DNA from 2 places in the Paenibacillus sp. sgz302115 genome. Region 1 is predicted to be linked to the other one. Evidence: riboswitches for the same ligand, from Rfam matches in the RefSeq annotation. Region 1 holds a riboswitch; the other holds the start of a gene.
What was found. Region 1 has a riboswitch for cobalamin ahead of AC0LWN_RS29670 (anaerobic ribonucleoside triphosphate reductase). Riboswitches for the same ligand answer to the same signal wherever they lie in the genome.
Positions count from the first base shown of each region.

Region 2: it holds a riboswitch for cobalamin, as region 1 does, so the genes downstream of both, AC0LWN_RS24905 (energy-coupling factor ABC transporter permease) here and AC0LWN_RS29670 (anaerobic ribonucleoside triphosphate reductase) in region 1, are expected to answer to the same signal.

Region 1 is NZ_JBVYOK010000029.1:50,187-58,147, reverse strand. Features, by position in the region: gene AC0LWN_RS29695 (hypothetical protein) at 1-252, opposite strand, end outside; gene AC0LWN_RS29690 (hypothetical protein) at 242-457, opposite strand; gene AC0LWN_RS29685 (nucleoside deaminase) at 650-1,111, shown strand; tRNA gene AC0LWN_RS29680 (tRNA-Thr) at 1,224-1,295, opposite strand; gene AC0LWN_RS29675 (MTH1187 family thiamine-binding protein) at 1,425-1,733, opposite strand; cobalamin riboswitch at 2,084-2,313, shown strand; gene AC0LWN_RS29670 (anaerobic ribonucleoside triphosphate reductase) at 2,615-4,600, shown strand; gene nrdG (anaerobic ribonucleoside-triphosphate reductase activating protein) at 4,597-5,112, shown strand; gene AC0LWN_RS29660 (ribonucleoside-diphosphate reductase subunit alpha) at 5,230-7,563, shown strand.
Region 2 is NZ_JBVYOK010000017.1:88,370-96,330, forward strand. Features, by position in the region: gene AC0LWN_RS24890 (alpha-N-arabinofuranosidase) at 65-1,558, shown strand; gene AC0LWN_RS24895 (DUF6171 family protein) at 1,572-1,847, shown strand; gene AC0LWN_RS24900 (ArsR/SmtB family transcription factor) at 1,989-2,924, opposite strand; cobalamin riboswitch at 3,081-3,280, shown strand; gene AC0LWN_RS24905 (energy-coupling factor ABC transporter permease) at 3,466-4,233, shown strand; gene AC0LWN_RS24910 (energy-coupling factor ABC transporter substrate-binding protein) at 4,230-4,514, shown strand; gene cbiQ (cobalt ECF transporter T component CbiQ) at 4,511-5,299, shown strand; gene AC0LWN_RS24920 (energy-coupling factor ABC transporter ATP-binding protein) at 5,333-6,199, shown strand; gene cobJ (precorrin-3B C(17)-methyltransferase) at 6,666-7,961, shown strand, end outside.

The DNA of each region.
Region 1 (7,961 bases):
ATTAACAATCATCCTATGCATTGCAACAAAAAATAAAGCCGGGGCGCTTGTTCCCGCATCAATTCCACCCGGGGAGGGCGAAGTTGACGGCTCCGGTTTTTCAAGCCCATATTGCTCTGTCAGCCTATCTTTTGTTCCACTGTCGATAACAGTTCCGTCAACCGCCGCGTAGATAAGTCCAGGCTGCAAAAAGGCCGCCATGAAGATCAGTAAAGCTGTGAATAGGATTACGGATTTTTTCTTAGTGCTCATCATTACCATCCTTATTAACGGACTCATACCGCTGGCGGATTTCAAGATTTTTGGCATGATTATATAGATCCAAAGCCACAATCCCTCTGCGTGCAAGCTTCACAAATAGAACAAAAGCATAGATCCCTAGTCCAGTGCATACCAGCCAAACTAAGAATGCAAATACACTAAATCCTCCAAAAAATATACCTGGCTGCGACACCATTTCTTCACGCCCCTATCCATATTGTTGTCGGCACTTTCCGAACTCAATACTGTTTAGTATATTGGATATGGAACAATATGTAAATCTCCCCGAAAGTCCGTAAACTGTGCTTTAAAGGTCTAACCATGATTTTGCCATGCGAAATGCCACCCGCCTAAATGTTATAGTAGTGTTATACAGGAGGTGCTATTTATGATAAATAACGATGAACAATTTATTGAAGTAGCTATAAAAATGGCTTTTAAGGCTAGAGAAGAGGGAAATGAACCCTTCGGTGCAATCTTAGTAAAAAATAACGAAATTGTAATGTATGGAGAAAATAAAATAAATAGTTATTGTGATCCTACACATCATGTTGAAATTGGACTTATACGCACTTTTTGCTCTGAGAACAACATTTTTGATCTTAATGAATATACTTTGTATACCAGCTGTGAACCTTGCGTAATGTGTACAGGAGCTATGGTATGGTCTAATTTAGGAAAAATAGTCTATAGTGTGTCACATGATCAGCTGGCAGAAATTGCAGGCAGTAATATAATGATTTCATGTAAGGAAGTTATCGAAAAAAGTCCACATAAGCCGGTCGTAATAGAAAAAGTATTAAATGCCGAAGGGCTAAAAGTATTCGAGGGATATACCTTTTCCCATTGAATTCACTTCCATGTTATTCGAGTATTTCAGAATAACATGGATATTTTTTCCCCACAAAAAAAGCACGACCCCCAAAACCCCGGAAGCCGCGCCATGATTGAATTCTTAAGGATGCTGGTGAAGGGAATTGAACCCCCGGCCTACGCATTACGAGTGCGTTGCTCTACCCCTGAGCTACACCAGCTTAAAGCATACTTTTTCTGTCAAACAAAATACATTATACAGCGTCTGGAGAAAAACGCAACCCTTTCTCTCATAGTCCTTGCCTTTAACCCCAGCCTGCCCGCTCTTCCTTCGGTCTAGTCTCCCGGAACTATTGCTCCAGCAGCTTGCGCTCCACCGACTCCAGCTTGCTGCGGCTCGTAGAGACCTTGTCGCGGCGGTCATCTATCTTAAGTGAAGTAGAGACACGCTGTGCACCCGCTCTAAAAGGAGATTCGTGCAGCGCTTCTACAGCAGCGAGAATCCGCGGCAGCGGTCCTTCGATAATTGTGCCCATAGATGTCAGCTCGTAGGTAATGCCCTCCACCGTCTCCAGCACTCGCTGCATACCGGCCACATAGCTGCTGAGGCTGGTGCTGCCTGTGCCGATCGGAATTACGGTTACTTCGCCAATAGCCATTCGAAATCCCTCCTATATATAAGTCTCCAGTCCCTTCTATTGTAACAACTCCTGTCTGGCGTCACAAATCGCCTGAAGCCCCAGCATCCCTTCCCTCGAAATCCTATGATTGCACTCACTGCAGATATGAAGCCTTTGTGGCGTTTTTTGGGACAATTTATGAATCGGATCCGGCAAAATTTGTCGTTATTCTGTGGATTATCTGTGGATGAATTGTGGACTAACTCCGGAACATCTGTGGACTAGCTGTGGATCATCTGTGCGTAAAGCGGCTGAACCCGCCCGGGGCGCGGACTTGCAAAAAAGTATTTACAAACACAATATATTGGGTTAATTTTATATAGCGACAACAAAATATAGTGGAATCAGGTGCTTCACCTCTACAGGAGTGCTGAAGCTTAATAGGGAAGCGCGGTGCAAATCCGCTGTGGTCCCGCCACTGTAACCGGATGCTCGACAGCGTCATGAAGCGCTGCAGAGCAGTATCCTGAGGCTCATGCCACTGAGGGTCATTCCCCTTGGGAAGGCGCCTTAAGGATTCACCGGGAGCCAGGAGACCTGCCTGTTTCCGGGCACCATTATTTACGCCTGCGAGGAACAGGAGAGGTGTCCGCATGCGGCCTGCACAAGCAGATTTAGCCTTCCCTAAGACGGGGAGCCAAGGCTGCCGATACCTGAAGGCGATAATCCTTATTGCCTTCAGGTATCGGCTTCTGCGGGAAAGCTTATTTCCATGGAGACCATCCGCAAATATCCGCGCTCCGGTTATTTGCGCTACGCATCCGGGCATTTTCCGTCTTCCTCGGCGGGAGATGCTTTTTTATTAATGTCAGTTAGCCTGGTTAGAACGTTCTTATATATCGAGAGGAGAGTGCTGCACAATGACGCTGCTGGAGAAACGGTACAACGCTGAACAAACTACACAAGAGGTTATGTTAGAGGAAGTTATCCATTTGGGGCGCGATATTATCGACAGCCGGGATTTGGATCTGCTGCGTGAGAATGCCAATTTGAACGGGGAGAGCTTTTCCGGCAAAATGAGCAAGTTCGGCAGTGAATACTCCAAGTGGTATGCCCGCAACTTCACAATGCCGCCGCAGCTCGTGCAGGCTTCCCTCGATAATGTGGTGTATGTCCATGACCTGGACCAGTACGTCATCGGAACAACCAACTGCATCTTTATCCCGTTCGAGCGGCTGCTCCGCGAAGGCTTCAACACCGGCAACGGCAGTGTGCGGCCACCGAACTCGATTATGACCGCGATGTCGCTGGTGGCGATTATTTTCCAGTCTCAGCAAAATGCCCAGTACGGCGGCGTATCCGCCAACAAGCTGGATTTCGATCTGGCTCCTTATGTAACGAAATCCTTCGCCAAGCTGTTCCGTAAAGGACTGGAGTACTTCGAAGAAGGACAAGCCGGCGAGCATCTCGGCGAGGTTACCATGAGCCGCAGCGATCTGGCCGAGCAGTACCCTCGGGCCTTCCGCTTTGCCCTGAAGGAGACGGAGAGCGAGACGCTGCAGGCGGCAGAGAGCATGATACATAACCTGAATACGATGTCCAGCCGCTCGGGCGGTCAGATTCCTTTTACCAGCATTAACTATGGTACCTGCACTTCGCCAGAGGGCCAGCTCGTCATCAGCTCACTGCTGACGGCGACCATGAACGGCCTGGGCAGCGGTGAAACGCCGGTGTTCCCTATCCAGATCTTCAAATGCAAGCAAGGTGTCAACCAGCAGCAGGGCGATCCTAACTATGAGCTGTTCCTAAAGGCCGCCGAGTGCTCCGCGCGCAGACTGTATCCGAACTTCGCTAATCTCGATGCGCCGCTCAACCTGCAGTATTATGATCCGGCTGACCCGGATACTGAATTTGCGACAATGGGCTGCCGCACCCGGGTACTGGGCGACCGCTTCGGACGCAACCACTGCTCCGGCAAAGGCAATCTGTCCTTCAACACACTCAACCTGGTGCGTCTCGGGCTGGCTCACGGCACGGTTACAGGCCGCCGCCTGGTAGCCGACGAGCAAGGCTTCTATGATGATCTGAACCATTACATGGACATCGCTCTGGATGGGCTGCTCCACCGCTTCCGCATTCAGGCTGCTCAGAAGGCCAAAGCCTCCGATTTCATGATGCGCGAAGGGGTCTGGGAAGGCGGTCAAGAGCTGGCCCCTGAGGATAGCGTAGGAGAGCTGCTGAAGCACGGCAGTCTGTCCATCGGCTTCATCGGGATGGCAGAGTGCATGAAGGCGATGTACGGCAAGCACCATGGCGAGGATATGGAGATTCATTCCAAAGCGCTCGCCATCGTCCGCCATATGCGGGAATACTGCGACCGCAAGAGCGAGGAGCTTAACCTCAACATCACGCTGTTCGCCACACCGGCTGAAGGACTGTCCGGCAAATTCACGAAGGTGGACCGCAAGGTGCTTGGTTCCATTCCGGGCGTTACCGACCGTGAATACTATACGAACTCCTTCCATGTCCCGGTCTATCATGAGCTAAGCGCAGCCCAGAAGATCAGCCTGGAAGCTCCGTTCCACGAATATTGCAACGCCGGCGCGATCTCTTATGTCGAGTTGAACGGCAATGCCCGCAGCAATCCGGCGGCTTTTGTGAAGATCATCAAGTACGCGCTTGAGCAGCAGGTCAGCTACTTCAGCATCAACCATCCGATTGACCGCTGCTCGGCCTGCGGCTATGAAGGTGTGATCGGCACGAACTGCCCTTCCTGCGACGCGCATGAGAACGATGTGCATATCCGCCGCCTGCGCCGGGTAACCGGCTATCTGACCGGCGATTATCAGACCCGCTTCAACGCCGCCAAGCAAGCCGAAGTACGGGATCGCGTTAAGCATCTATGAATATTTGCGGCTACTACCCTGAATCAATCAACGAGGGAGAGGGCATGCGGGCCGTCATCTTCCTCAGCGGCTGCCGCCACCGCTGCCCGGGCTGCTTCAATCCGAAGACCTGGAATTTCAATTTCGGCGAGCCCTTCACCCTGGAGCGTCAGCGGGAGATTATTGCGGAAATGGCCGCAAATCCGCTGCTGGACGGGCTGACGCTGGCAGGCGGCGATCCTTTTTTCTCGGCAGAGGAGGCTGCGGGCTTCATTCAGGAGCTGCGCAGTGTGCTGCCGGACTTCTCTATCTGGATTTACACAGGCTATACTTACGAAGAGCTTACAGCCGCTCCCGGCTCACCGGAGTGGAACCTGCTGTCCTTGTGCCACGTGGTCATTGACGGCCGATTTGTGGAAGAGCTTAAAGACACCACCCTCCCCTACCGGGGAAGCAGCAACCAGCGGATTATTAACATTCCAGCCAGTCTTGCCGGTACGGAGATCGTACACTGGCAACCGGCTGAGCTATAACTTACGTTAACTTTCAAAAGGCAGGCCAAGCGTAAATGCGGGCCGCCTTCTGCGCTCATATAGTTCAATTTTTGATATTGAAAATTATACCCAAAAAAATGAAGGGATGTATGAACCATGCCACAGCTCGTAGTGAAACCCGACAACCGCCAATTGGCTTTTGATGAAATCCGCCTCTCCGTATACGCCGACCGTATCCTGAAAGGTCTTGACCAGCTAAGCAAAGAAACTCTGCTGCGCGGAGTGCAGTCCAAGCTGCGCCGTGACGAGGTTAGCGGAGAAGAGATCAGCAGCGCCTTCACGATGAGCGCCCTTGAGCTTGTAACCAAGGAGGAGCCGGACTGGAAGTTTGCTGCTGCGCGGTCGCTTTTGACTTCCCTGTACAAAAAAGCTGCCGTCAACCGCCGCTACAAAGCCTACCCGGACGAACCGTATGGCGAGCTCTACCCCCTGATCACCGATCTGGTCAAAAAAGGCATCTACCGCGAAGAGCTGCTTACCTACTATACCAAGGAGCAGATTGTGGAGCTTGGCGGCTGCATCGACTATACGCGCGACCTGCTGTTCGATTATATCGGCCTTTTGACTCTCTCGGACCGTTATCTGGCTCATGATTTTGACGGGCGTGTAATGGAGCTGCCGCAGGAGCGCTATATGATCATCGCCATGTTCCTCATGCACACTGAGCCGGAAGAGAAACGCCTGGATCTGGTAAAAGAAGCCTACTGGGCGATGAGCAACATCTACATGACCGCTGCTACACCAACTATGTCCAACGCAGGTAAAAAGGTTGCCGGGCAGCTCTCCAGCTGCTTCATCGACACTGTGGACGACTCCCTCGAAGGCATCTTCGACTCCAACACCGATGTGGCCCGGCTCAGCAAAATGGGCGGAGGCATCGGCGTCTATCTCGGCAAGGTGCGGGCCCGCGGCTCCGATATCCGCGGTCACAAGAACACCAGCTCCGGCGTCATCCCTTGGATTCGCCAACTCAACAATACCGCTGTCAGCGTAGATCAGCTTGGCACGCGCAAAGGCGCCGTCGCCGTCTACCTTGACGTCTTCCACAAAGACATTCTCGCCTTCCTCGACCTCAAGCTGAACAACGGCGACGAGCGGATGCGCGCGCATGACGTGTTCCACGGCGTCTGCCTGCCCGATCTGTTCATGGAGGCTGTGGAGGCCCGCGGCCACTGGAATCTGTTCTGCCCGCATGAAGTGAAGAAGGTTATGGGCTGGAAGGATGCCAATGGACGCGCACTGGGTCTGGAAGACTTCTATGACGAGGAGCTGGGGCAAGGCACATTCCGCGAAAAATATGCCGAAGCTACCGCCAATCTGGAGCTCTCCCGCATCACGGTTCCGGCCATCGACATCATGAAGCGGATTATGAAATCGCAGCTTGAAACGGGTACGCCTTACATGTTCTATCGTGACACGGTGAACCGTTCCAACCCGAACCGCCACCAGGGGATGGTCTTCTCCTCCAACCTGTGCACGGAGATTATGCAGAATCAGTCGGCTACAGTGATCGAGCAGGAGGAGCTTGTTACGAAGGACGGCCAGACCCGGATTGTCATCTCCAAAATCCCCGGCGATTTCGTAGTCTGCAACCTGAACTCCATCCACCTGGCCCGCGCTGTTCCGGCCGGTGTGCTGGAGCGTCTGGTGCCGATTCAGGTCCGCATGCTCGACAATGTTATCGACATCAACAATATTGAAGTGCTGCAGGCTCAGTATACGAACAGCCAATACCGTGCTGTCGGTCTCGGCACCTTCGGCCTGCATCACCTGCTGGCGCTGGAGGGCATCCGCTGGGAGTCCGAGGAAGCCGTGGAATACAACAATCATCTGTACGAGCACATTAACTATTTGCTAGTGCGCTCTAGCCTTGAACTGGCCCGCGAGAAGGGCCGTTATCCGAAGTTTGCCGGCTCTGACTGGGAGACTGGCGCTTACTTCACCTCACGCGGCTATACCAGCGGCGAGCAGGAAGGCAAATATGTGACGACTGAGCAATGGCGTCAGCTGCAGCAGGAAGTCGCTGCTGACGGCGTGCGCAACGCCTGGATGTTCGCGATTGCCCCGAACGGCTCGACCTCGATCATCGCCGGCTCCACAGCCAGCATTGATCCGCTCTACGAGCTGCTCTCCTACGAGGAGAAAACCACCTACAAGATCGCCAACCCGGCCCCGGATCTGTCCGAGAAGACAATCTGGTACTACAAAACGGCGTTCCTAATTGACCAGAACTGGTCAATCCGCATGGCCTCGGCCCGCCAGCGCCACGTTGACCAGGGACAGAGCTTCAACCTGTACGTGACTCCGGACATCAAGGCCACCGATTTCCTGGCGCTGCACCTGAACGCCTGGAAGGGCGGACTGAAATCGACCTATTACGTGCGGAGCCGTGCCTTGACTATAGAAGAGTGCGAGTCTTGCGCGAGCTAATTATCTTAATGCCTTGCATAGAAAAACGGTGATGTATTCGTCACTACGAGGAACGTTGGGGCTTCCGGCCGCTGTTCGCGGCGGAATCCGCAGACAGCTTAGACTGAGGATTGCCGGTTTTGCGCCGGAAGGCTTTCCGGTGCAGAGCCTTCGGCGATCTTTCTCGCCTCTTCAGCTCCACACGCACCGCCCTGCCTTGCCGAATAACTGCACTTTGTACAGCTATAGCCTGGCATTTGGCAGATAAACACAATTTAGCTGCACTCTGTACAATTATCCAGGCGGAAATCGGCTAAATTGCAGGAATTCTCTATTTTTAATTGCAGAAACTACAGTTATAGCTCATGAAAAGGCTCCACAGCAGTAAATAACTGCAGTAAATACATTTATCTGCACGG
Region 2 (7,961 bases), on a different contig from region 1:
TAATATTAATATAATCATTAAATAATTAATAAATATATTAATTTAAAGAGAGGCGGCATTTTTCATGGCTCAACGTATTGTGCTTAACGCGGATATCCGCAAGGGAACGATTAACCGGAACATCTACGGGCATTTCTCCGAGCATCTGGGACGCTGTATTTATGAAGGCATCTGGGTAGGAGAGGATTCACCGATTCCGAATACCAAGGGTATCCGCAATGATGTTGTGGAAGCGCTTAAGGAAATCAAGGTGCCGGTGCTGCGCTGGCCGGGCGGCTGTTTTGCCGATGAATACCACTGGAAGGACGGCATCGGGCCGCGTGAAGGCCGCAAACGGATGGTCAACACTCACTGGGGCGGCACGGTTGAGAACAACCATTTTGGCACCCATGAATTTATGGAGCTGTGCGCCATGCTGGAATGCGAGCCGTACATCAACGGCAATGTGGGCAGCGGTACGGTTCAGGAAATGTCGGAGTGGGTTGAGTACCTCACCTTTAACGGCGTCTCTCCGATGGCTGAGCTGAGACAGAAGAATGGACATCAGGAGCCTTGGGCTGTGAAGTATTTTGGCGTGGGCAACGAGAACTGGGGCTGTGGAGGAAATATGCGTCCTGAATATTACGCGGATCTGTACCGCCAATATCAGACGTATGTGCGCAACTACGGGGATAACCGCATCCACCGGATCGCCTGCGGCCCGAACTCGGATGATTACAACTGGACGGAAGTGCTGATGCGCGAAGCCTCCCGGTTTATGGATTCCATTACGCTGCATTACTATACGGTCCCTGGCACCTGGGAGCAGAAGGGTGCGGCTACCGGCTTTGAAGCTTCGGAATATTTCACAACGCTTGAAAAGGCGCTGCACATGGAAGAGCTGATTACCCGCCACAGTGTGATCATGGACAAATACGATCCCGAGAAAAGAGTCGGCCTGATCGTCGATGAGTGGGGAACCTGGTATGATGTGGAGCCGGGCACGAATCCCGGATTCCTGTACCAGCAGAACTCGATCCGCGACGCGCTGGTGGCCGGACTGACACTGAACATCTTCCACAAGCACAGCGACCGTGTGCGGATGGCGAACATTGCCCAGACGATCAACGTGCTGCAGGCGGTCATTCTGACCGAAGGGGAGAAAATGCTGCTTACTCCAACGTATCATGTGTTCAACATGTACAAGGTGCATCAGGATGCCGAGCTGCTGGATTTGACGGTGGAGAGCGGCTCTTACAGCATAGGCGGACGGGAAATCCCGGAAGTATCCGCTTCGGCTTCGGTCAACGCGGAAGGTGTGATTCACGTCAGCCTATGCAATCTGAACCATGCGTCTATAGCTACGCTTCCGCTGGAGCTGCGCGGTCTTGCAGGCCAAGCGGCAGATATCACCGCCACTACGCTTGCCGGGGCAAAGATTGACGCCCACAACACCTTCAGCGAGCCGGAAGCGGTTGTTCCACAGCCGTTCACTGCATTTACGCTGGAAGGCAATACGCTTACTGTAGAACTGCCGGCGATGTCGGTGACGGTACTGGAAATTACACCGAAGGCGTAAAAGGAGTACAGCTATGGCGACTACCACTGGCTGCAAAGGCTGCCGGGACGAATATAAGGTTACAGAAGCGCAGATTGCCCGTATTCTGGCATCCTCCATGTTCAATGAGGATAACACCGCTTCGGATCAAGTGTATGCGGAGCGCATTGCTCTCTGCGGAGCCTGCTCCAAGCTGCAGGACGGTGTGACCTGCACCGCCTGCGGCTGCATTATACCGGTTGTTGCGCGGCTCAAGGCGCGTGGCTGTCCGCTTCCCGGCGGCGGACTCTGGCAGCCGGTCACGGAATAAGCAGGCGGCGCAGAAGGCTTGCAGCCAGCGCCGCCTGAATTGAAAAGCCCCTATTCTCCGCATGCAAATGTGCAGCGGCGATAGGGGCTTTTTATTGTGCTTATGCCTTCGGCTTGAGCGGGACATCCTTCAGGTCACAACTTAAGGAGCAGCCGTTTCTTTGGCATCGGCGCTGTCCGTATAAAACAGCTCAACCAGCATGTCTTCATTATAGTTGCCAAAGCCTTTGCCGAAGAGTGTAAGTCCGCCGACATGCTCGGCATCCTCCTCCACCGACAGCCTGAAGGTCCACTGCTTGCTGCGGATGCCCACCTCATCCAGCGTCACCCCGGAGAGCTTGAGTCCGTCCATGTAAGTGCCTTTGGAAGTAATGCGCAGCTGTTTGAGCAGACCATACTGATTGGTAAGCGGATGCCACCAGGCGGGCGTATATTTGCCTCTGCTGTCTCCATAGTCACCGGGACTTGTCCAGTAGCCCAGCTTGACGCCATTCAGTGTAAAGGTGATGTCCGAGGGCCAATTATTATTGATGGACGGAGCCTCGGAGGCAATTTCCATCGTAATGACCAGTTCCTCCGGCTGCTCACTGGACAGCAGAAAGTTGGGGATCTTATACTCGACGTAGCCTTTGCCGAACCAGAGAATCCCCGCATTCATCCGCTCCAAATCCCAGAAATAACGCGGGTCGTCGAAACTGCCGATGATTTGCTCCGTAGTGGCAAGCCCGCAGGTCGGCTCAATCTGAAAGTCGGAATAATGCCCCACGGGCAGCTCGATGCGGTAGCTTTTGCGTTCGGCTCTCCCCGGGCCGGGAAAAATAATCTCCGCACCTTCTGCGGCTAGCGTGCAAATCTTTTGCAGACCGCTCCGCCCGGGGGCCATATGTGTCTGAATCAGCCCGGCAGTCTCCAGTTTGCGGACATGCATGGTCATAATGGCGCTGCTGAGCTTGGCCGCTGATGCCAGCTCCTTAACGTTCATTGGCTGAACGGCAAGCAGGCGGAGCATGCGGAGGCGCACGGCGCTTGATAAGGCTTCATATACAGGCAGTGATTCTTCGGTAAGATCGAGTTTCATAGACAGCCTCCAGGACAGGTTAGAAAATAAGAGTTCATATATAGTTAATAATTATATTATTCAAATGAGCTTCTTACAAGCTATGCAGCTCTTTACAGGCGCTTCCACTTTTATCACAGACACCGGCCGGCCATGTCCGTTATGATGTACAGGATGAATCAGCGATGAAAACAAGGTGCCTTTGATCGTACAAAGTACCTCAAGGGGTAACAGGGAATCGGGTGCAACTCCCGAGCGGTCCCGCCACTGTAAGGAAAAGCCAGCCTTCACGATGTCACTCGGCAGAGCGCCGGGGAAGACGGGGGTATGACGCCAGCATTCCAAGCCAGGAGACCTACCTTGTTTGCGCACACACGACTCTACGCGGATAGGAGCGGTGTACGAAGAGGTTCAGAGAAGAGGGTGTGCCTGCATAATCTTACCGGCGGGACAGCAGCCTTCTCTTTGTGATCTTTCGACGTACATATAACTCCCACCCTCTGAGGGCGGGAGTTTTTTGGTTTGCAGCAGAAGAACAACTGATGAAAGGATGGAGGAGAGAATGAGCAAGCGCAGTTTTTGCAGCTTCGCAGTGCTGGTTGGCGGGTTTACGGTTTATTTTGCGCTGAATGAGCCGGGTACAGCCGAAGCGATGCATATTATGGAGGGATTTTTGCCGATAGGATGGGCTGTGTTCTGGTGGGTGGCCTTTGTGCCGTTCTTTGTGCTTGGAATCATGAAGCTGAAAAAGATGACCCAAGACAATCCCGAGCTGAAGCTGCTGCTTGGGTTGTCGGGTGCGTTTACCTTTGTATTGTCCGCACTCAAAATGCCTTCGGTAACCGGGAGCAGCTCACACCCCACAGGGACGGGACTTGGCGCCGTGATGCTGGGGCCGCTGCCGATGAGCGTGATCGGCTCCATTGTGCTGCTGTTTCAGGCGCTTTTGCTGGCGCACGGCGGAATAACCACCCTCGGGGCGAATGCGTTCTCGATGGCTGTCGCGGGTCCTTTTGCTGGATATGCAGTCTATAAGCTGACGATGAAGCTTACGGAACGCGAAAAGCTGGCGGTATTCTGCGCAGCAGCGGCGGCTGATCTAATGACCTATGTTGTCACGTCCTTTCAGCTTGCGGCGGCTTTTCCGTCGGCGGACGGCGGTATGCTGGCTTCTTTTGTTAAATTCGGCGGCATATTTGCCGTGACCCAAATTCCGCTGGCCATCAGCGAGGGGTTGCTTACCGTGCTGCTGTGGAACTGGCTGAAGGCCTATAGCCCGCAGGAGCTGTCGCTCTTGAAACGGGGAGCCAAAGGAGGAAGCGCAGAGTGAAAAGCAAATGGAGAAACGGGCTGATGCTGCTGGCGGTTGTTCTGCTGGTGGTGCTGCCGCTGCTGCTGGTGAACGGGGAATTCGGCGGGGCCGACGATGCGGCCGAGGGAGCGATTTCGGAGATTGATCCTAACTATAAACCTTGGTTCAAGCCCCTGGCCGAGCTGCCGGGAGAGACGGAAAGTATGCTGTTTGCGCTGCAGGCGGCAATTGGAGCCGGAATTATCGGCTATACGATTGGTCTTATGAAGGGGAAACGGGAGCGGCAGCAGCAGAAATGATCAGAAGAATTGATGCGTTGTCCCACAGCAATGCGCTGCGGCAGCTCTCCCCGATGTGGAAAAGCCTGTTCGCCGCAGTCATGCTCGCGCTCTCCTATGTGCTGCATCCTGCGCTGCAGGCTGTTATTGCGCTGTGGATGATCCTGTGGTGCCTCCTGTATGCAAAAATCCCGCTCAGCGCCTACGGGCTGCTGTTCGGCACGGCGCTGCTGTTCTACCTCCTGAGCGTTCCGGCGCTCATGGTGGAGGTGGGCCGTCCAGCTGCAGGAGAGGCTGCGCTGTCATTGCCGCTGCCGGGGACGGCGCGGTACATCTACATTACAGCGGAGGGCGGATTGCGGGCGGGCGTGCTGCTGGCACGGGTAGCGGCATGCCTGTCCTGCTTCTTTTTTATTATGTTTACTACGCCGTTCGGTGAACTGCTGCAGGTGCTGCGCAGGCTGCGTATGCCGCAGATCGTGCTGGAGGTGATGCTGATTATGTACCGCTTCCTGTTTCTGCTAAACGATACGGCACACGGCATGCTGCTGGCCCGGCGGCTGCGCGGCGGCAAGAGAGGGTTCATGCCCAAGCTGCGGGAGGCTGCCGGAATGGCGGCAGCGCTGTTCGCAAGCACCATGCACCGTTATTACGGGCTGTCGCAGGGGCTTGTGGCCCGGGGCTTTACCGGGGAGATTCCTTTGCCGCCTTATGTGTCCCGCCCAGTGCCGCGGAGATTCGCTTTGGAGGCCTATGCCGGAATCGTACTTCTGCTGCTGGCACAGTTGTGGATTACATATCAATAGATGAAGTGAAATGAGCTGAAGAAGGAGAGCATTATGGACAACAAGGATTACTGTCTGGCCTTTGAGGGAGTGGTGTTCCGTTACCCGGACACGGCGGAGCCCGCACTGCGGGAGCTGACCGTCTCCATTCCCAAGGGTGGCAAAACAGCGGTGCTCGGCCACAACGGCTCCGGCAAATCCACCCTGTTTCTGCATGCCGTAGGCATTTTGCGGCCGCAGGCGGGGACGGTGCAGCAAGCGGGAAGCCCTGTATCCTACGCCAAAAAAGAGCTGGCCGCGCTGCGGCACAGAGTCGGCCTTGTTTTTCAGGACCCCGAGCAGCAGCTCATCTTAAGCACACCGCTGGAGGATGTGTCATTTGGGCTGCGGGGGATGGGGATGGATGAGGCGGCGATTCAGATGCGCTGCACTGCGGTGCTTGAGCAGATGAATCTGACAGCACTGAAGGATAAGCCGGTGCATCAGCTCAGCCTGGGCCAGAAAAAGCGTACTGCGCTCGCAGGTGTGCTGGCGATGGGACCGGAGCTGATTTTGCTGGATGAGCCAACGTCCTATTTAGACCCGGTGTCCGAGGCGCAGCTTCTGGAGGGGCTGGATACCATTCACCGCAAGGGCACTACGGTCGTTATGGCAACGCATGACATGAACCTGGCCTACCGCTGGGCGGACTGGATCATCGTCCTCGATCAGGGAAGCTGCGTTGCCTCCGGAACGCCGGAGGATATTTTTGCCCGGAGGGAAGCGCTGCAGGCGGTGGGCCTTGAGCTTCCGCTGCTGGCCGATCTGTGGCACAGCCTGCCCCGCCGCTTGACTGCAGGGCACAGCGCGCCCCGGAATGCGGGAGATTTCAAAGCGCTGCTGAGCGGGATGCTGGGCGATAGCGGGCAAGGGGATTTTTGAAAATGTAAGAGATATTAAGTTTCACTGAAACGGATACCTGAAGGCAAAAAGGAGAGTAGCTGTTTCGGATGCATAGGCTCCTTGTAAGGACGCCCAGCCGTTCTACTCGGAGCGCGATGTGAAGGGATTGCGGCAGCTAGTTTGATGTCCGCAGGTGTTTGAGGGTTTGCGTAGTTGTTTGGAGGCGGTTTGAATATTTTCGCCGTACTCCCTCCCGGTTTACGCAGCCTCTGTAATTGTAAAAGGTGCAATAGATTTTGAGCACAACTGGCTAAAAGAGTAATCTGGTGTATTTTGTGCAACAGAAATTTAGATAATGCACGTATTGCGGGAGTTTTGTTCGATTCTAGTGTATGAAGTGCAATAGAATTGTAGGTTCTTGTCTTTGGAGTAGATTCTGTTGTAGAAAGTGCAATCGCTATAGCAAATTGGAGTTTTGAGGACGAAAACTAAAGGGGGAACAAGGGTGAAGAAACAAGGAAAGCTGCTGATTATAGGCTTTGGTCCAGGCAGGCTGGAGCACATTACGGGCCGTGCTCTGGCTGCGCTGGAAGAGAGTGAAGCCGTGATCGGCTACACGACATATGTGGACCTGATCAAGCCGCTGCTGCGGCATCAGGAGATTGTCGGCACAGGCATGACCGAGGAGGTCAGCCGGGCCCAGGAAGCGGTGTGCCGGGCAGAGGCGGGACAGACCATTGCCGTAATTTCCAGCGGGGACGCAGGCGTATACGGAATGGCTGGGCTGGTCTACGAGGTGCTGATTGAACGGGGCTGGAGCCGCAATGAGGGGGTGGAGGTTGAAGTCATTCCCGGCATTTCGGCGATTCAATCCTGTTCCTCACTGCTGGGTGCGCCGATTATGCATGATTCCTGCACGATCAGCCTTAGTGACCACCTTACGCCCTGGGAGAGCATTGCGGCGCGGGTGGAGGCGGCGGCAGTTGCGGATTTCGTGATTGCCTTTTATAACCCGCGCAGCGGAAAACGGACCCGCCAGATTGAAGAGGCGCGTCATATCCTGCTACGTTACCGCGATCCTGCTACGCCGGTCGGCATTGTCAAAAGCGCCTACCGCGACCGCCAGATGACGGTGGTCACGACTCTTCAGGACATGCTGGAGCATGAGATTGGCATGCTCTCCACAGTCATTGTCGGCAACTCAGCCACGACGGTCTATGAGGGCGTGATGATCACGCCGCGCGGCTATGAGCGCAAGTATAGTCTTGGGGCCGATACGCAGGCACTGAAGCCGCATGAGCGGCTGCGGACCGCAGCGGAGCCGTGGTCTTTGGCGGCGATGACCGGGGGCGAAGCCGGCCGGGATGCCGTGCTCCGAGCCGGAGCAGCGCCGGAGGGGGGCGCAGGCACTGGAGCGGGCGCGAGGACAGCGCTGAATGCGGGTGAAAGAGCGGCTGAGAATGCAGCGATGGGCCTTGGCAATGGAGCGAACGAGCAGGCAGTAGAGATTACGGGCAATGGAGCGGGCAAGCTGGCTGCGTTAAATGCAAGATTATCCATTGCTCCGGTGGAGCAAGTGAAGAGCATGGGTTCCGGCGATCTGTCAGCAAATCCGTCCGCAGCCTGCGAACTGGAGATTGCTCCGGCAATTGGCAGCCGGACATTCAGCGGTGAGCAAATGAAGCTGCTGGCAGAGCTGGCAGGCGCTGACGGGAGGCTTGTGTACACCAAAGACGGACACTTTCTGCTGCGGAGCATCCAGGCGGAGCAAGCAGGAATAGCCGATGCTTTGACGGCGGCC